Regions from separate parts of the Arthrobacter sp. P1_B9 genome, predicted to be linked through region 3. Evidence: riboswitches for the same ligand, from Rfam matches in the RefSeq annotation. Region 3 holds a riboswitch; each other region holds the start of a gene.
What was found. A riboswitch is a leader RNA that binds a small molecule or an ion and turns the genes downstream of it on or off. The one in region 3 is predicted to bind S-adenosylmethionine.
Positions count from the first base shown of each region.

Region 1: it holds a riboswitch for S-adenosylmethionine, as region 3 does, so the genes downstream of both, metX (homoserine O-acetyltransferase MetX) here and AC1D1A_RS00610 (aminotransferase class V-fold PLP-dependent enzyme) in region 3, are expected to answer to the same signal.
Region 2: it holds a riboswitch for S-adenosylmethionine, as region 3 does, so the genes downstream of both, AC1D1A_RS13055 (DUF1737 domain-containing protein) here and AC1D1A_RS00610 (aminotransferase class V-fold PLP-dependent enzyme) in region 3, are expected to answer to the same signal.

Region 1 covers NZ_JBFUAA010000007.1:39,334-45,518, forward strand. Annotated here, with positions in the region: gene AC1D1A_RS11440 (amidohydrolase family protein) at 1-224, shown strand, start outside; gene AC1D1A_RS11445 (histidine phosphatase family protein) at 272-952, opposite strand; gene AC1D1A_RS11450 (CPBP family intramembrane glutamic endopeptidase) at 1,053-1,820, shown strand; gene AC1D1A_RS11455 (VOC family protein) at 1,995-2,633, opposite strand; SAM riboswitch class IV at 2,803-2,918, shown strand; gene AC1D1A_RS11460 (bifunctional o-acetylhomoserine/o-acetylserine sulfhydrylase) at 2,980-4,296, shown strand; SAM riboswitch class IV at 4,479-4,594, shown strand; gene metX (homoserine O-acetyltransferase MetX) at 4,606-5,745, shown strand; gene AC1D1A_RS11470 (MFS transporter) at 5,912-6,185, shown strand, end outside.
Region 2 covers NZ_JBFUAA010000008.1:136,120-142,304, forward strand. Annotated here, with positions in the region: gene cls (cardiolipin synthase) at 1-849, opposite strand, end outside; gene AC1D1A_RS13045 (aminodeoxychorismate lyase) at 943-1,911, shown strand; gene AC1D1A_RS13050 (ATP-grasp domain-containing protein) at 1,984-2,937, opposite strand; SAM riboswitch class IV at 3,256-3,369, shown strand; gene AC1D1A_RS13055 (DUF1737 domain-containing protein) at 3,397-3,705, shown strand; gene AC1D1A_RS13060 (rhodanese-like domain-containing protein) at 3,702-4,121, shown strand; gene AC1D1A_RS13065 (O-succinylhomoserine sulfhydrylase) at 4,122-5,330, shown strand; gene AC1D1A_RS13070 (hypothetical protein) at 5,379-6,185, opposite strand, start outside.
Region 3 covers NZ_JBFUAA010000001.1:142,779-148,963, reverse strand. Annotated here, with positions in the region: gene AC1D1A_RS00635 (sigma-70 family RNA polymerase sigma factor) at 1-87, opposite strand, end outside; gene AC1D1A_RS00630 (DoxX family protein) at 336-884, shown strand; gene aroA (3-phosphoshikimate 1-carboxyvinyltransferase) at 892-2,295, shown strand; gene rsgA (ribosome small subunit-dependent GTPase A) at 2,279-3,394, shown strand; gene hisN (histidinol-phosphatase) at 3,471-4,301, shown strand; SAM riboswitch class IV at 4,379-4,492, shown strand; gene AC1D1A_RS00610 (aminotransferase class V-fold PLP-dependent enzyme) at 4,527-5,966, shown strand; gene AC1D1A_RS00605 (class I SAM-dependent methyltransferase) at 6,047-6,185, shown strand, end outside.

The DNA of each region.
Region 1 (6,185 bases), on a different contig from region 3:
TCCACGAGGCGGTGCGCGCCGCGACCTACGGCGGCGCGCTGGCCCTGGGCCGGGAGTCCGGGAACGACGCCGACGGCGAACGCGCGGTGGGCTCGATCGCCGTCGGACACCGCGCGGACCTGCACCTGCTCAACGCGCCTTCCGCCACGCATCTGGCCTACCGGCCAGGCATCCCCCTGACGCACGCGGTGTGGCGCGCCGGTGTGGCGCAGCCGGTCCGTTAGCGGGCCGGTCCGCTGACCTGGCTGGCTCCGGCTCCGGACGGGCCGCCCTAGAACATCATGGGCGGTGCGTCGAGGACGGTCTCGTCCACGCGCCTCTTCTCCCACTGCGTGAAGGGCTTGTCGAGCTCGTACTTGCCGTGCGAAGTGCGCAGCAGGGTGCGGACCTCGGCGTTCTCGGGGTTATTCAGGGACTCGAAATATTCCACCGACCAGTGGAACCAGCGCATGCAGAACAGCCGCATGGTCAATCCGTGCGTCACAAACAGCGCGTTCGGGGCATAGCCGGGCCGGGACCAGTGCCGGTGCAGGGTTTCCATGAAGGAAGAAATCCTGTCATACACATCGGAACCGGACTCGCCCTCGCGGAAGCGGTAGAAGAAGTGCCCGTAGGCGTTGCGGAGCTCCTTCTGGTCCTCGATGTCGCCGGCGATCTGAAAGTTGGCCCAGTCCTGTTCGCGCAGGCGCGGTTCCTCGATCACCCGCTCCACGAGCGGGCCGAGATTCAGCGCCTCGAGGGTCTGGTAGGCGCGCAGGTAAGGGGAGACGTAGACGCACACGGGGCGGCCGTCCAGCTGGCGCCGGACCTCCTCCCCGGCCGCGGTGGCCTGCTCCAGGCCCAGCGCGGTCAACGGGATCCGGTAGTCCGGAACACGGTTGTAGATCGAGGTGTCGGCATTGGCGGCAGACTGGCCGTGCCGGATCATGATGATTTTCCGGGGCGCACTCATAATCCCCTAGCATAGGGCTCCCAAAAAGCCGGGGGTGCCGGCGCGGCCGGCACCCCGCGGGCACCAGCAAACTATCGGCAAGTGCAGGCAAGATAGAACCATGTTGGTTCCCTCCCGCCGTCGGCTGCGGTTCGAAGTGTTGATTGTCCTGGGGTTGTCGCTGGGGCAGTCCGCGATCTACTCCCTGGTGCAGTTGCTGGACAAGATGACCACGGCGCCGCTGGCCCAGGGGACATCCACCCTGAATCGCTCACAGAGCGCACGCGAATACTTCGACCTCACCTACCAGTTGCTGGACATCATCTTCGCCCTGGTCCCGGTGGCCCTCGTGATCTATTTCCTCACCGAGCACTGGCCGGCCGGTGAGCGCGGAACCTCGGCGTTCCGAAGGATCGGCTTCGACTTCGCCCGGCCCGGCAAGGACCTCCTGCAGGGTCTCGGACTCGCCGCGCTCATCGGCATTCCGTCCCTGGGGCTCTACGCCGCCGGCCGGGCGCTGGGGATCACCACGGCGATCATCCCCAGTGCCCTGGACGCGTACTGGTGGACCGTGCCGGTGCTGGTCCTGTCCGCGATCCGGCACGCGGTGGTCGAGGAAGTGATTGTGGTGGCGTACCTGCTGGACCGGCTCGGGAAACTGGGCTGGAGCGTGCCGGCGGCCATCGCCGCCAGCGCCCTGCTCCGCGGCAGCTATCACCTGTACCAGGGGTTCGGGCCGTTCATCGGCAACGCGGTGATGGGCGTCGTCTTCGCGCTGTTCTACATCCGGACCAAACGGGTGATGCCGCTGGTGATCGCCCACGCCATCCTGGACACTGTGGCGTTCGTGGGGTTCAGCCTGTTCGGCAAGGCCGTGGGCCTGGGCTGAGTTCCCCGCAAAGCAAGGCGGGGTCCCTTCGGGCCCATCCGGAGCCCCCGGACGGGCGCGAAGTGGCCTCGCGTTGCTTTTAGGAGCAGGCCTTAAATGATCTCGGCCGCCGTCTCCTAGGTGACATCGTTGGCACCTAAGAGATGGCGGCCGAAGCGTGGGGCGGGTGGAGCGTTAGATCGTGACCGCTCCGGAGGCGGTCTCGAAGGTGACAGAGAGGATGCCGGGAGTACCGTGCGGCGCGATCCAGTTCACGGCGACGTCTTCGAGCGGCTTTTCAACCGGTTCGCCCAGCCACTCCGTGACGCGCTCGGCCGAACCGGCAATGGTCAGTGCGGACATCTTGACATCGCTCGCGTAGGCGTTGGACGGGTGCAACTCCGGGTCGCCCTCCCACTTGAGCATGTATGGCACCTGGGGGTCGGCGATGAGCCCCAGGATGCCGATCTGCTTCCAGACCAATTCGCGGCCGTCGGGAAACTTCCGGTTGCCGTTGACGGCGGCGCGGCCGAGCCGCTCCTCGAACGGGGCCAGGTCGTCAACCTCGACGCACCAGCCCATCCAGCCGCCGCCGGCCTCGGAGCGTGCCCGGACGGCCTGGCCGAACGGGGCCTTGTCGGAGGCCGGGTGGTTCAGGACCTCCACGACTTCCAGGTACTTGTGTCCCGCGAGCGGGATAATCATGTTGCGTGTCCCGAAACGGGGGTGCACTCCACCCTTCACGGCTTCAACGCCGAGGGCAGACGCAATACGTTCAGTGGTGGCTGCCAAGCCATCGTGTTCACAGGCGTAAGAGACGTGATCCATGCGCATGCCATCATCTTGGCACTTTGTGATGGACCTCTCAGCTTAGGCTCCCCTAACCGTCATGGGACGTCCTGGGGCGCGGAACGCGGCGCCCCGGATGCTCCGTCACGGCGGCCGTCTTCATCTTCGTCACAAAGCTATCCAGGGCTCCGCCGCCATTCCTACACTGAAGTCAGGTCATGAGTGCCAGCGCACAGCCCCGGCTTGCTGGCCGGCAACCCTCGTATCGCGGTGGGGTGCCCCGGGTGAAGACCTGGCCGTCCGGCGCCCGCCGGAGGGCAAGCGCGGCGCCTGTTCCGGTTCGGGCCGAAAGCCCAGGCCGGTGCTGTGCCCAGTGACTCGAGGAGCACCAATGTCCAACGCCTGGTCCTTTGAAACCCGCCAGATCCACGCCGGCCAGGAGCCGGACAGCGCCACCGGCGCGCGTTCCCTGCCCATCTACCAGACGACGTCGTTCGTGTTCCCCAGCGCCGAAAGCGCCGCGAACCGCTTTGCGCTCGCCGAGCTCGCGCCCATCTACACCCGGATCGGCAACCCGACCCAGGACGCCGTCGAACAGCGCGTCGCCAGCCTGGAAGGCGGTCTCGCGGCGCTGCTGCTCAGCTCCGGCCAGGCCGCCGAGACGTTCGCCATCCTCAATATCGCCGAGGCCGGGGACCATGTGGTGGCCAGCCCGAGCCTCTATGGCGGAACCTACAACCTGCTCGCGCACACGCTGAAGAAGTTCGGCATCTCCGTGACCTTCGTGGCGGACCCGGACAACCTGGACCAGTGGCGGGATGCCGTCCAGCCCAACACCAAGCTGTTCTTCGGCGAAGTGGTCTCCAACCCCCGCCAGGACGTCCTGGACATCGAGGGCGTCTCCCGCGTGGCGCACGAGGCCGGCGTGCCGCTGGTGGTCGACAACACGCTCTCCACCCCCTACCTGATCCGGCCGATCGAGTGGGGCGCGGACATCGTGGTCCATTCCGCCACCAAGTACCTCGGCGGGCACGGCGCCGCGATCGCCGGCGTGATCGTGGACTCCGGCAACTTCGACTTTGGGAAGGACCCGGAGCGGTTCCCCGGCTTCAACACCCCGGACCCCACCTACAACGGCCTGGTCTACGCCCGCGACCTCGGAGCCGACGGCGCGCTGGGCGCGAACCTCTCCTACATCCTCAAGGCCCGGGTCCAGCTCCTGCGCGACCTCGGCTCCGCGGTGTCCCCGTTCAACGCCTTCCTCATCGCCCAGGGCATCGAAACGCTGAGCCTGCGCGTCGAGCGCCACGTGGCCAACGCCACGAAGGTGGCGCACTGGCTGGAGGGGCGGGACGACGTCGAATCAGTCGCCTACGCCGGGCTGCCGTCCAGCCTCTGGTACGAGCGCGGCCGCAAGTACGGGCCCAAGGGGACCGGCGCCGTCGTGGCGTTCAACATTGCAGGGGGAGCGGAGGCCGGCAAGCGGTTCGTCGATGCCCTCGAACTGCACTCGCACGTCGCGAACATCGGCGATGTCCGGTCGCTGGTGATCCATCCGGCGTCGACCACCCACAGCCAGCTCTCGCCCGAACAGCAAGTGATCGCCGGGGTGAACCCCGGGCTGGTGCGGCTTTCGGTGGGACTGGAGCACATCGACGACATCCTCGCGGACCTTGACGCCGGATTCCGCGCGGCCAAGTCCGCCTAGGCCGAAGCTCACGCCGAATTTCCCCACCTTTGCGGGCATGACACCGGGAATCGCCGGCACTCCGGGGCGACCCGCCGGTCACGGCTGTCAAGGTGGGGAGTCTGCGGTGCTGACTGGTCCGGCTGTCACATGGAAGTCATAATCTTCGTCATTTCCGCACCCCGTTTCGTAGACTCGTACCAGGTCATGAGTGCCAGCGACAGCCCCGGCTTGCTGGCCGGCAACCCTCCTTTTGCGGCGGGGTGCCCCGGGTGAAGACCTGGCCTGCCGGTCAGCTGACGGCGGGCAAGCGCCAAGATAGGTCCTCACATGACGATTGCCGTCACCCGCACGGGTGTTCCCGAAACCAAACCATCCCGGACCCCTGACGGGACCGTCCAGTTCGTCAGGATCGGTGATCTGCAGCTCGAATCCGGGACTCCGTTGCCGGATGTGGTGCTCGCCTACGAGACGTGGGGGACCCTGAACGCGGACGCCTCCAACGCCGTGCTCATTGAACACGCCCTGACCGGCGACACACACGTGACCCGCGGCGAGAGCGGGGAGCCCGGCTGGTGGGAACAGCTCGCCGGACCCGGGGCTCCCGTGGACACGGACAAGTATTTCGTCGTTTCGATCAACATCCTGGGCGGCTGCTACGGATCCACCGGACCTTCCACCCCGGCCCCCGACGGGCGCCCCTGGGGATCGCGGTTCCCGCTGGTCACCCTGCGGGACACCGCAGCTGCCGAGGCGCGGCTGGCCGATGCCCTGGGCATCGGCAGCTGGTACGCGGTGCTGGGCGGCTCGCTCGGCGGCGCGCGCGCCCTTGAATGGGCCGTCACGTTTCCCGGCCGGGTCCGGCGCTGCGCCGTGATTTCCGTCGGCGCCAGCAGCACCGCCGAACAGATTGCCTTCGCGCAGGCCCAGACGCTGGCCATCCGCCAGGACCCCCACTTCAAGGGCGGGGACTACTACGGCGGCCCGGAACCCGAAGCAGGGCTCGCCCTCGCCCGGCGCATCGCGCACATCACCTACCGCTCAGCGGCCGAACTGGACGGCCGGTTTGGCCGCAACGCCCAGGAGTCCGAGACGCCCCTGGAAGCCGGATCGCTGGCCGGACGCGGGCGCTACCAGGTGGAAAGCTACCTGGACCACCAGGGCAGCAAACTGGCCCGGCGTTTCGACGCGAACAGCTACATCGCGATCACCGAAGCCCTCATGAGCCACGATGTGTGCCGGGGGCGCGGAAGCCTCGGGGAGGCACTGGCTCCGGCCACCGCCGAATTCCTGGTGGCGGCCGTGGACTCGGACCGCCTGTATTTCCCGGCCCAGTCCCGTCAACTGGCAGAGGCCCTGCCGGGCGGCCCGGAACTGCACATCATTGAAGCGCCGATCGGCCACGACGGCTTCCTGACCGAAATCGGCCAGCTCAGCGGGCAGCTCCGGGGGACCTTCTTCGGCCACTAGGCCGGCCCGCTTGTGCATTTTTGCAGATGCGCTCTGCACTAATGGCCGTTGAGGCTCAGGGCGGGAGCGTCCATACTCATGGGGAATGACGCCATGTGCCCTACATCACGGGCGTCCTCAGTCCAATGGTCCGCAGGGTGTCGAAGGCGACACCGAAGGAGTTCACATGAGCACGGAAAACGCCGCGACAACGCGCGCAGACGAGCCGGACGTCAAAACGTCCGGACTGAAGAAGGTAGTAACGGCCTCCATGGCCGGCACGGTGGTGGAGTGGTATGAATTCTTCCTCTACGCCTCCGCCGCCACGCTGGTCTTCGGCAAGACGTTCTTCCCCAATTCGGGCACGGAACTCGACGGCATTATCGCCGCGTTCCTGACCTACGCCGTCGGATTCGTCGCCCGCCCGATCGGCGGCATCGTCTTCGGCCACTTCGGCGACA
Region 2 (6,185 bases), on a different contig from region 3:
GAAGACGACGTTGAGCGTGGTGACAATCGGTCCACGCAGGCAGGCCATCAGCTCGACCCATTCGCGGCCGATCTTGCGGTGCTTGGGGTTGTTGTAGGAGGGCTCGATCAGGTTCTGCGATCCGGTGAAGGCGATCTCGCCGTCGATCACCATGATCTTGCGGTGGTTGCGCAGGTCCGGTCGGCGCCACTGCCCCTGCAGCGGGTTGAGCGGCAGCATGGGCCGCCAGCGAATCTTGCTGGCCTTGAGCCGGGCGATCAGCTTGCGATAGCCCTTGATGCGAAGCGTGCCAAGGTGATCGAACAGGACACGGACCTCGACGCCGCGCTCGGCGGCCTCTTCCAGCGCAGTCAGCAGATCGTCCGTGACGTGGTCCGAGCTCATGATGTAGAACTCGGCGTTGACGAAGGACTTTGCGCCGCGGACCGCCTCGGCCATCGCCTTGATGGAGTCGGGGTAGCCGGGCAGCAGCTCCACTTGGTTGCCGTCCACCATCGGCAGCGAGCCCAGCGTCTTGTTCAGTTCCGCGGCGGAAGCCACCCATTCGGGTCCGGCGTAGCGGCTTTCCAGCATCGCCAGTTCCGAGGTCCCGGCGCGCACTCGGGTATTGACCGCGTCCTGCTGCGCGCGGCGCTTGCGGGAGAGCCGGAAGTTGCCGAACAGCAGGAACAGGAGCAGGCCGATGGTCGGCACGATGAAGATGCCCAGCAGCCACGCCATCGCGGTGGTGGGCCGCCGGTTTCCGGGGATGATGCCCAGTGCCAGCACTCGGATGGCGAAGTCGATCACGGTCAAAATCAGAATCGCCCAGGACGGTAAAGTCTCCGCCAGCGGAAATGGCCAAAACACAGGCGAACCCCTCAACGTACAAGCCACGCGGAACAGTTCCGAACGGGCAGTGACCAAATCCTATCCCGGGACCACCGAGACTAAGCTTTAGCCATGACCACTCCTGCCCCTGTTCCCGCACCCGCGACCGTTCTGGTCTTCCTCGACCCGGCGTTCGACGGCGGCCGCGTTGCCGACGCGTCGCAGCCGCAGCTGATGGCCACGGACCTGGGCGCCACCCGCGGCGACGGTGTTTTCGAATCCCTCCTGGCCGTCGGCGGCCGGCCCCGCAAGATCCAGGCGCACCTGACCCGGCTGGCGGGCTCTGCCCGGCTTCTGGAGCTGGACATCCCCGCCGAGGACGCATGGCGGCGGGCGGTGGAAACCGCCATCCGCGAGTTCCGGGGGCAGGAACCCGCCGCGGCTGCAACGGGCGGCGCGGAGCAGGACGAGGTGGTGGTGAAGCTGATTGTCACCCGCGGGCCGGAGGGCGCGGCTGCCCCCACATGCTGGGTCCAGGCCTCCGCCCCGGCGGCCGCGGGACGGCGGCAGCGCGAGACCGGGATCGACGTCATCCTGCTCGACCGCGGCTACGACAGTGAAGTCGGCGAGCGCGCCCCGTGGCTCCTGCTCGGCGCCAAGACCCTTTCGTACGCCGTGAACATGGCGGCGCTGCGCTACGCCCACCGGCAGGGCGCCGACGACGTCATCTTCACGTCCGCGGATGGCCGGGTGCTGGAAGGTCCGACGTCGACCGTTCTGCTGGCCCACCTGGAAACCTCGGACGACGGCGCCGGCGGCGTCCGCACCATCCGGCGGCTCATCACTCCCCAGCTGGACAGCGGCATCCTGCCCGGCACGTCACAGGGCGCCCTGTTCACCGCCGCCAAGGCCGCCGGCTGGGAGCTGGGTTACGGCCCGCTGGAGCCGAAGGACCTGCTGGACGCCGACGCGGTCTGGCTGATCTCCAGCATCCGGCTCCTGGCCCCGGTGAACCACATCGACGGGCAGGAAATCGGCACCCCGGAACTGCGGCGCCAGCTCACGGCCGAACTCAACGCCCTCTTCGCGACCATCGAATAGCAACGCGGGGTCAGTTACGGCCCATCCCATGTCCCCGGATGGGCCGTAAGTGACCCCGCGTTGGTGTTGCGCTCACCCCAGGGCGTCTGCGGGCACTGCCGGGCACAGGCGGAACGAGGCCGGGTTGAACGCCGGGAGCATGAAGGTTGCGAGCACGGCGTCGAGCATTTCCGGGGCCCAGGTGCTGTTCTCCCCCAGGGTCGCGCAGACACCCAGCACCACGGGCGTTCCGTCGGTGCGGCGGCGGATCTGGACCTGGACCGGCCCGGTCAGCCCGAGCGTGCGGACGGCGGCCAGGCCCAGCTTGCGCACATCCCCGGCCTGGTTCGCCGGCACCCTGCGGCTGACCTCGTCGCTGCCGGCGCGTCCATACGGAGTCCTGGTCTTCTCGAGGACCACCGCCACCGGCGCCATCGCGTTGCGTGCCGGGGTGCCGAACACCAGGCACACATAGTCGGCGCCCGGGATAAATTCCTGGACCAGTTGCCCCGCCGGCATGTTCTTCCAGCTAACGGAGTCGGTTCCGGCCAGCAGGTGGATCCCATGGGAGCCTTTGAAGACCCGCGGCTTGACCACCACGGGGCCGCTGAGGCCGGCGAGGGAAGCCGGCGCGGCGGCGAGGTCGCCCGGAACCGCGAACCGGGGCACCGGGATGCCGGCCGCTTGCAGCGCCCAGGTGGCGAACAGGTGGTCGTTGGCGAGGGCAACCGCGGCGGGGTCGGCCACGATGATCCGCACGTCCTGGGCGAATCCCGCGCGGGCCGCGGCCAGGACCGGGAGTTCCACGGTGAGGGTCGGAATGATGACGTTGATGGCTTCGCGGTCCACCACCCGGCGCAGGTCCAGGACCATGTCCGGGTTCGTCGCCGGCAGGAGCCTGACCGCGGCGGCGGGAGCCTCCCCGGCCTGACGGGTGTCGGCACGGGCGTCGGAGCCGAGGTACGGGAGGCCCCGGGCTTCGAGCAGGGCCGCGACGGCCCGTCCGGCGGCGCTTGTAATCCCGGTAACGAGTATGCGCGGGCCCACGATTGCTCCATTCCGCCGTCACCGGCCGGACCGCGGCTGCGGCTCCGACCGTTCCAGCCACCGATTCCCAGACAGCTTGTTGATGGACAGACGAGTCGATTCCGGGACTGCTTGATTCACACATTGCTCGAATCACCTGCAGCTCCGGCCGACTCGTCGGACCTAATCCCCCCAGTAAACGGCGAAACGTCCCGGCAGACACGAGTGGGCTGTACCCGAAACTGGAGCCCGCCACTACTCGCCCGGGCCGCGGTCCGGTTACGGAACATGACGACGGCGGCGGTGCGGGCCGGCGTCGCAGGTGTTACGTTTTTGGGGAGTAATGAGAACCGGTGCCAAGCCCTGACTGGCCGGTCGGCAACCCTCCCTTTCGCGGCGGGGTGCCTCAGGTGAATACTCGGCATTCGAGAATTCGAGCTGCAAGCGTGAAAGAGGAGATCCGTCGTGCCCGACACGTCAATACCCACAACAGCCGCACCCGGCACAGCACCCGGTTCAGCATCCGGGGGCGAGGAGAGGCTGGCCTACCGCCTGTTCACCGGGGCGGATGACCGCGCCTTTTGCGAGCGGGTGTCAGCCGCCCTGGCCGAGGGCTACGTGCTGCATGGAAGCCCCGCCGCCAGCTTCAACGGAAGCACCGTGATCGTGGCGCAGGCGCTGGTCCTGCCGGCCGCGATTGCCAGTGCGGACGCCGCCGTGGCCAATGCGGTTGATGAGCTCGACGCCGACGAATTTGGCGCCGACGGGGCCTTCGCGGGCCACGCATGAGCTACGCCGGAGACCTCAGCCCGCAGGAGGCGTGGGCCAAGCTGGAGGCCGGAGCCATCCTGGTGGATGTCCGGACCGAGGGCGAATGGGCCCACATCGGCATCCCGGACACCGCGGCCGCGGGCGAGAGCCGCAACGATCCGCTCTTCATCCAGTGGAACCTCGCTGGCGGCACGCCGAACCCGCACTTCGTGGAACAGCTAAGGCAGCAGGCGCCGGAGGACACCGCCGTCGAACTGGTGTTCCTTTGCCGTTCCGGGGCCCGGTCGATCGCGGCCGCGACGGCCGCGACGGCCGCCGGCTACACCTCGTACAACGTCCTTGAGGGCTTCGAAGGCGAGACCGACCGCTTTGGCGAACGCACCGTCAATGGCTGGAAGAACCGCGGCCTGCCCACCAACCTCGGAAAGATCTAAGTGACTTTCAATCCCGACGCCGCCGGCTGGGCGGCCGACACCCAGGCCGTCCGTGGCGGCCTTGACCGCACCGGCTTCCAGGAAACCACCGAGCCGATCTTCCTCAATTCAGGATTCGTCTACGAGACCGCGGCCGCCGCCGAGCGCGCCTTCACCGGTGAGGACGAGCGCTTCGTCTACTCCCGCTACGGCAACCCCTCCGTCGCCACCTTCCAGGAGCGGCTCCGGCTGCTCGAGGGAACGGAGGCGTGTTTCGCGACGGCGTCCGGCATGTCCGCCGTCTTCACCGCCCTGGGCGCGCTGTTGGCGGCCGGCGACCGGGTGGTCGCGGCCCGCTCGCTGTTCGGCTCGTGCTTCGTGATCCTCAACGAAATCCTGCCGCGCTGGGGTGTCGAGACGGTCTTCGTGGACGGCCCGGACCTGGAGCAGTGGAAATCCGCGCTGTCCGAGCCGACCACGGCGGTGTTCTTCGAGTCGCCGTCGAACCCGATGCAGGAAATCGTGGACATCGCCGCCGTGAGCAAACTGGCGCACGCGGCCGGCGCCACGGTGGTGGTTGACAACGTCTTCGCCACCCCGCTGCTCCAGCGCTGCGGCGACCTCGGCGCGGACGTGGTGGTCTACTCCGGCACCAAGCACATCGACGGCCAGGGCCGCGTCCTGGGCGGGGCCATCCTGGGCACCAAGGAATTCATCGACGGGCCCGTCAAGCAGCTCATGCGGCACACCGGTCCGGCGCTTTCGGCGTTCAACGCCTGGGTGCTCACCAAGGGCCTGGAGACTATGGCCCTGCGCGTCAACCATTCCTCGGCCTCCGCGCTGCGGCTGGCCGAATGGCTCGAGGGACAGCCCGCGGTCGGCTGGGTAAAGTACCCGCTGCTGCCGTCCCACCCGCAGTACCCGCTCGCAGTGCAGCAGATGAAGGCCGGCGGGACCGTGCTCACCCTGGAGCTGCAGCCCTCCCCCGGGCGCACGGCGAAGCAGGCCGCGTTCGCACTCCTGGACGCGCTGCGGATCATCGACATCTCCAACAACCTGGGGGACGCCAAGACGCTCATCACGCACCCGGCCACCACCACGCACCGCGCGATGGGCCCGGAAGGCCGCGCGGCGATCGGGCTCAGCGACGGCGTGGTCCGGCTCTCGGTGGGCCTGGAGGATGTGGAGGACCTGATCCGCGACCTCGGCCAGGCGCTCAAGCAGGTCTAGGCGCTCAAACAGGTCTAAACACTCAAGCAGGTCCAGGGCCATGGCCGCTCAGGCCCAGGCCGCCTTGAGCGCCCGCCAGGCGTCGTCGTCGAGCATACTGGACGGTGTGACGGCGACGGCGGCCGCCCCGCCGGAGACAGACGCCTCCAGCCCGGCCGCCAGGTCCGCGGCGGAGATGCGCCCGTCCTTGGCCCACATCCCGACCGAGATGGCGAACTTCCCGGACCGCTTCGCCATGGCCGCGGCCAGCTCGGCGGAGTAGGCCGGAGCGGCGTCGTTGAGCCCGAAGTAGTCCCACAAGACCAGCCGGTCCGCGGCCGCGGCGAGCAGCCCGTAGTCATGGCCGCTCTCCGGCCGGTCGCCGGCGGGATCGTCCCACGGCGCCCGGACGTCCATGTCGAGCGTGGCACCGTTCGCGTGGGCGGCCGCCGCCGCCTTGGCCACGATGGCCGCCACCGCCTTCGACCGCCAGGCCCCGAGGCTCGGGTGTTCGACGTCGATGTCCCCGTTCGCGAGCCGCGGCCAGTCCGTCCCGCCGCTGGCCAGCCGGTAGGAATCGCGGTCGTCGCCGCCGTAGGTGTTGTTATCGAACATCAGTTCCGTCAAGGCCACGGCGTCCGGCTGGTACCGCCTGGTCACCTCGGCCACCAAGTCGACCAGCCGCTCCCCGACGGGTCCCGTCGTGAGTGCGCTGACGCTGGCGAACTCCGTGGAGCGGGTGCCGTCGAAGTTGATGCCGGCCAGGCCCGGGTTGGTACGGATCCAGCCGGGGATCAGCAGGTCGATGGTCAGTGTGATCCTGCGTTTCCTGCCATCACCGCCGGTCCCCAGTGCCTTGACCGCTTCGGCCACGTG
Region 3 (6,185 bases):
TGTGCCTGCATCAGGTGTCTTGGTGGGCGTGGCGTCGTTTCCGGCAACCTCGTGCATGGCCGCAACGGCCGGGTCCATGGTGCTCATTGCGTTCAAGTCTACTGTCACCTTCCGCTGGGCACCCGGAACCGCCGGAAGCGCGAGGGTCCATGGTTGACCGGAACCGGCTTCCGGTTCCGCCCTGTCTTTGACCAGAGTCAAATCTCCGCCTTCGTTAGCCTGCTGGGATCTGCTTTTCACAACCACGTCCTGCGGGCAAATATTCCGCAAAAGTGCAAGACTAGAACCGGTTCTCCCGCAGTGAAGCCGCTGTTCGTCCATCCAGGAGGAAATTCATGTCGTTTGTCCGCTTTCTCGCCCGGCCCATGCTCGCCTCCAGTTTCGTCCTCGCCGGCATGGACAAGCTCAAGAACGCGGATGACACTGCGGCCCAGCTGTCCCCCCTGTTGCGCCGTGCGGCCGACGCCTTGCCGTTCCAGCCAAATGAAAAAGTCGTGGCACGCGTGATCGGCGGCACCCAGATCGGTGCCGGCGTCTGCTTCGCCCTCGGCAAGTCCGCCCGGCTGGCGGCCACCCTGCTCGCCGTCATTTCGCTCCTGAACGGCTACGTCGAATGGCGCAGCGCGGACATCTCCTCGAAGGAAGCCCGCGACGCCCGCCGCAAACAGCTCCTGAAAAACGTCTCCCTCACCGGCGGCGTGCTCCTCGCCGCGGTCGATACCGCCGGCAAGCCCAGCCTGGCCTGGCGCGCCGGGCACCTGGCCGCCGATGCCAAGAAGAGCGCCGGACACCTCGCCGCAGATGCCCGCAAGACCACCAACAAGCAGCTGAAGAAGGCCGACAAAGTCGTCCGCAAGGCCGTAGACCACTCTGCCGGGGCTTAAGACGGTAATGACTGGCACCACCCCCTCTGCAGCTGCCCCGTCCCACCCTGCCGGCGCCCATGCAGCCGACGCCGGTCCGCACTGGGCCGCCCCCTTCGCCGCCCGGCCGGTCGATGCCACTGTCACGGTTCCCGGATCCAAGTCCCTGACCAACCGGTACCTCGTGCTCGCCGCCCTCGCGGACGGACCTTCCCGGCTGCGGGCTCCCCTGCACTCCCGGGATTCCGCGCTGATGATTGAGGCCCTGCGGCAGTTGGGGGCCACCGTCACGGAAGTGCCCGGCGACGGCGCCTTCGGCCCCGACCTGGAAATCGTCCCGATCAGCATGGACACCGCGGCGGCTGACACGGAGATCGACTGCGGCCTGGCCGGCACGGTCATGCGCTTTGTCCCGCCGGTGGCCGCGCTGCGCCGCGGTGAGTCCCGTTTCGACGGCGACCCGCACGCCCGCAAACGCCCCATGGGCACCATTATCGAGGCCCTCGCCGGCCTGGGTGTGGCAGTCACCGCACCTGACGGCGGTCCGGCGTCGTCGTTGCCGTTCACGGTGCACGGCTCGGGCGAGGTGCGCGGCGGCCACCTGGTCATCGATGCCAGCGCTTCGTCCCAGTTCGTCTCCGCCCTGCTGCTGGCCGGGGCGCGCTTCACCGAGGGACTCCACCTGGAGCACGTCGGCAAGCCCGTGCCGAGCCTGGACCACATCAACATGACCGTGGCCGTGCTGCGCGGCGCGGGCGTGGCGGTCGACGACTCGGTGCCGAACCACTGGGTTGTCTCCCCCGGCCCGATCCGCGCCTTCGACGTCCGGATCGAGCAGGACCTCTCGAACGCCGGACCCTTCCTCGCGGCGGCCCTGGCCACCGGCGGCACCGTGCGGATCCCGAACTGGCCTGCAGAAACCACCCAGGTGGGTGATCTATGGCGCGGAATCCTGACCGCTATGGGCGCCACGGTGACGGTTGACGGCGGCACCCTGACCGTCAGCGGGGGCCCGGAGATCAAGGGCGGCGACTTCGACGAAACCAGCGAACTCGCCCCCACCGTTGCCGCGCTGTGCGCCCTCGCCACCGGCCCCTCACGGCTGGGCGGCATCGCCCACCTCCGCGGCCATGAAACGGACCGGCTCGCCGCCCTCGTCGCCGAAATCAACCGCCTCGGCGGCGACGCCGAAGAAACCCCCGACGGCCTCATCATCCGCCCGGCCGCGCTGCACGGCGGCGTCGTGCACAGCTACGCGGACCACCGCATGGCAACCGCCGGCGCCATCCTCGGCCTTGCCGTAGCCGGCGTGGAAGTCGAGGACATCGCAACCACGGCCAAGACCATGCCCGATTTCCCGCAACTCTGGGAAGCGATGCTGGCCCAGGGACCCGCCGCAGATGAGGACACCGCCGGTGGCACGCAGCACTGATTCCTGGGACGAGTCCGACGTCCGGATCCGGCCGAACAAGAAGGGCACACGGCCCCGCACCAAGGACCGGCCCAGCTACGATGACGCCGTCACCGGACGCATCATCACCGTTGACCGCGGCCGCTACACCGCCGTCGTCGGCGAGGGGACCGCGGACGAACGCAAGATCATCGCGGCCCGGGCCCGGGAACTGCGCCGCAACCCGGTGGTTGCCGGCGACTTCGTCTCCCTGGTCGGGGATGTCACCGGCGAGCCCGACACCCTGGCGCGGCTGGTCAAGATCCAGGACCGCAAGACGCTGCTGCGCCGCAGCGCCGACGACACGGACCCGATCGAACGTGCCGTCGTGGCCAACGCCGACCAGCTGGTGGTGGTGGTCGCCGCCGCCAACCCCGAGCCGCGGACCGGTTTCATCGACCGCGCGCTGGTGGCCGCGTACGACGCCGGCATTGAGCCGCTGCTGCTCGTCACCAAGGCCGATGTCAAGGATCCCGCCGAGCTGCTGTCCAACTACCAGCACCTCGACTTCCCCGTCATCATCTCCAAGACCGCCGACTCCGCCGCTTCCGGCATCGACGCCCGCTCCGACGACGGGCTTTCCGCCCGGCTCGACAAGGACGCGGTATCCCAGCTGCGCGACTACCTCGACGGCAAGGTCACCGTGATGCTGGGCCATTCCGGCGTCGGCAAGTCCACCATGGTCAACGCCCTGACCGGGGCGGAGCGGGCCACGGGAGGCGTGAACGCGGTAACCGGCCGCGGCCGCCACACGTCCTCCTCGGCACTGGCGCTCAAAGTCAACGATGCCCCGGCCGGCAGCTGGATCATCGACACCCCCGGCATCCGGTCCTTCGGCCTGGCCCACGTGGACCCGGACCGGATCCTGCGTTCCTTCCCGGATCTGGAACCGGGCACCGATGATTGCGAACGCGGCTGCAAGCATGACTCCACCGCCGTCAACTGCGGCGTCGACAAGTGGGTTGCGGCCGGGCACGCGGGGCCCTCGGGACCGGCCAGGCTCGCGTCCCTGCGCCGGCTGCTGGGCACGGACCCGCGGATGGAAGCGCAGGAAACCAAGGAACTGGGCACCGTCTCCTAGCCGGACCGGCAACGGGGCGGCGGCGCCGTGCCGCGGCTTCCCGCCCGGCAGCCCGGTTTGACGGTAGTTTGGAACCATGAGCCAACCCGCTTCGAGCTACAACGATGACCTGCGCCTTGCCCATGTACTGGCAGATTCGGTCGATTCCCAGACCATGAGCCGCTTCAAGGCACTCGACCTTCGGATCGAGACGAAGCCCGACCTCACACCCGTCACCGATGCCGACAAGTCCGCGGAAGAGGCCATCCGCGGCCAGCTCTCCCGGTCACGTCCGCGTGACGCGGTCCTGGGCGAAGAATTCGGCAGCTCGGGCCATGGTTCCCGCCGGTGGATCATCGACCCGATCGACGGCACGAAGAACTTTGTCCGCGGCGTCCCGGTCTGGGCCACCCTGATCGCCCTCGTCGATGAGGGCGAGCCGGTGGTCGGCGTCGTCAGCGCGCCGGCACTGGGCAAGCGCTGGTGGGCCGCCAAGGGTGCGGGCGCCTACACGGGCCGCTCGCTCGCCGCCGCCACACGGTTGAAGGTATCCAACGTCTCCAATCTCGAGGACGCCTCGCTGTCCTACTCCAGCCTTGGCGGCTGGAAGGAACGCGGGAACCTGGATGAGTTCCTGGGCCTGACCGAGGAAGTGTGGCGGACCCGCGCGTACGGTGACTTCTGGTCGTACTGCCTCGTGGCCGAGGGCGCCGTGGACATCGCCTGCGAACCCGAGCTGAACCTCTATGACATGGCCGCCCTGGTGCCGATCGTGACCGAGGCCGGCGGCCGCTTCACCTCGCTCGAAGGCGAGGACGGCCCCTTCGGCGGCAACGCCCTGGCCACCAATTCGATCCTGCACTCGGAAGTGCTCAAGCGGCTCAACCCCGGACTCGACGACCTCTTTCAGGCCCACCCGAACAACTGATCCGCGCCCGTAATAATCCGCTTCACAATCGGCGGCTGCCTTTTCCCGGGCTGCGCCGATGTCCTACGCTCGATGCAGGTCACGAGTGCCAGCGCTAAACCCCGGTTTGCTGGCCGGCAACCCTCCAGTCGCGGTGGGGTGCCCCGGGTGACGACCTGGCCGGTCCGGAACGGACCCGGCAAGCGCGGATTCCCACGGTGTGGGGTCCTGTTCGAGTGAGGTCCCATGACAACTGCCATTTTCCCCGCCGCCACTGAATTCCAAGCACGGCTTGCCCTCGCGGCCCGCCCGCTGGCAGCCGTCACCGGGGCCGAAATCCAGGCCCCGCTGATCACCGGCGGCCACGCGCGCTACGCCAACCTCGACTACGGCGCCTCCGCACCGGCCCTGTCCGTGGTCTCGGCCTACCTGAACGAAATCCTGCCGTACTACGCAAGCGTGCACCGCGGCGCCGGCTACGCATCACAGATCAGCACCTCCGTCTACGAGAACGCCCGGGACATCGTGCGGGACTTCGTGGGCGGCCGGCCCGGCGATTCCGTGATCTTCACGCGCAACACCACCGATTCCCTGAACCTGCTGGCCGGCTGCCTGCCGCTGCGCGACGGGCGGCCCGCGGGCGAGGTCCTCTACCTCGACATCGAACACCACGCCAACCTCCTGCCCTGGCAGAATGTCCCGCACCGCAGCGTCGTGGCCGCCGCCACCCTCGCGGCCACCGTGGACCGGCTGCGCGACGAACTCGCCCGCGGCGGCGTCGGCCTGCTGGCCGTCACCGGCGCCTCCAACGTCACCGGGGAGATCCTCCCGATCCGGACCCTGGCCGCACTGGCGCACGAATACGGCGCCAGGATCGTTGTCGACGCCGCCCAGCTCGCCCCGCACCGGCGGATCAATATCGCCGCGGACGACGTCGATTACCTCGCCTTCTCGGGACACAAGCTGTACGCCCCGTTCGGCGCCGGCGTGCTGGTGGGGCGGACGGACTGGCTCGACGCCGGCACCCCGCACCTGGCCGGCGGCGGCGCGGTTCGCGATGCCCGGCTCGACTCCGTCAGCTGGACCACGGGACCTGCCCGGCACGAGGGCGGCTCGCCGAACGTCCTCGGCGCGGCGGCCCTCGCCCGTGCCACCCAGGTCATTGCGGCCCTGGACCCGGAGCAGTGGCAGGCCCACGAGGACGCCATCCGGTCCTTCCTCGTCGAGGGCCTCCAGGGCATCGAGGGAGTAACCGTGCACCGGATCTTTGCCGATTCGGCTTCCGATTCTTCCTTCGCTTCTTCCACTGGAGGCGATCAGCCGGACACCGGCACGATCGGCGTCGTGAACTTTTCCGTGGAAGGCTACGACGCCGGACTGGTGGCCGCCTACCTGTCGGCCGAACACGGCATTGGCCTGCGCGACGGCCGCTTCTGCGCCCACCCGCTGCTCAAGCGGCTCGGCCTGCCCGCCGGCTCCCTGCGGGCCAGCTTCGGCCTCGGCTCACGGCTGGAGGACGCCGAACGCCTGCTGGCCGGCCTGCAGCAGCTGCGGCAGAACGGACTCGGCTGGGATTACGTGGTGGACGCGGGCCGCTGGGTGCCGGCCAACGATACCCGCAGCTATCCCCACTGGGCGCCGAACACCCCGGGCACCGCCGGCGCTGCGCCCTGCACCCTCGACTAGGCAGGATCGGGGCCCGGCGCGGGTGCGGTAAATTCGAAAGGTATCTGAAACCAGCAGGACCTTCCCGAAGGAGATCGCACGTGGCAAGCGCCGGCCCCAGGCTGCACAGCGGAGCTAGGCTCCACAGCGGACCGAAGCTGCACAGCGAGCGGCGCCAGGAACTCGGACAAAGCTTCCAGGACGGCGGGGAGCACTACGAGCGCGTCCGCCCCGGCTATC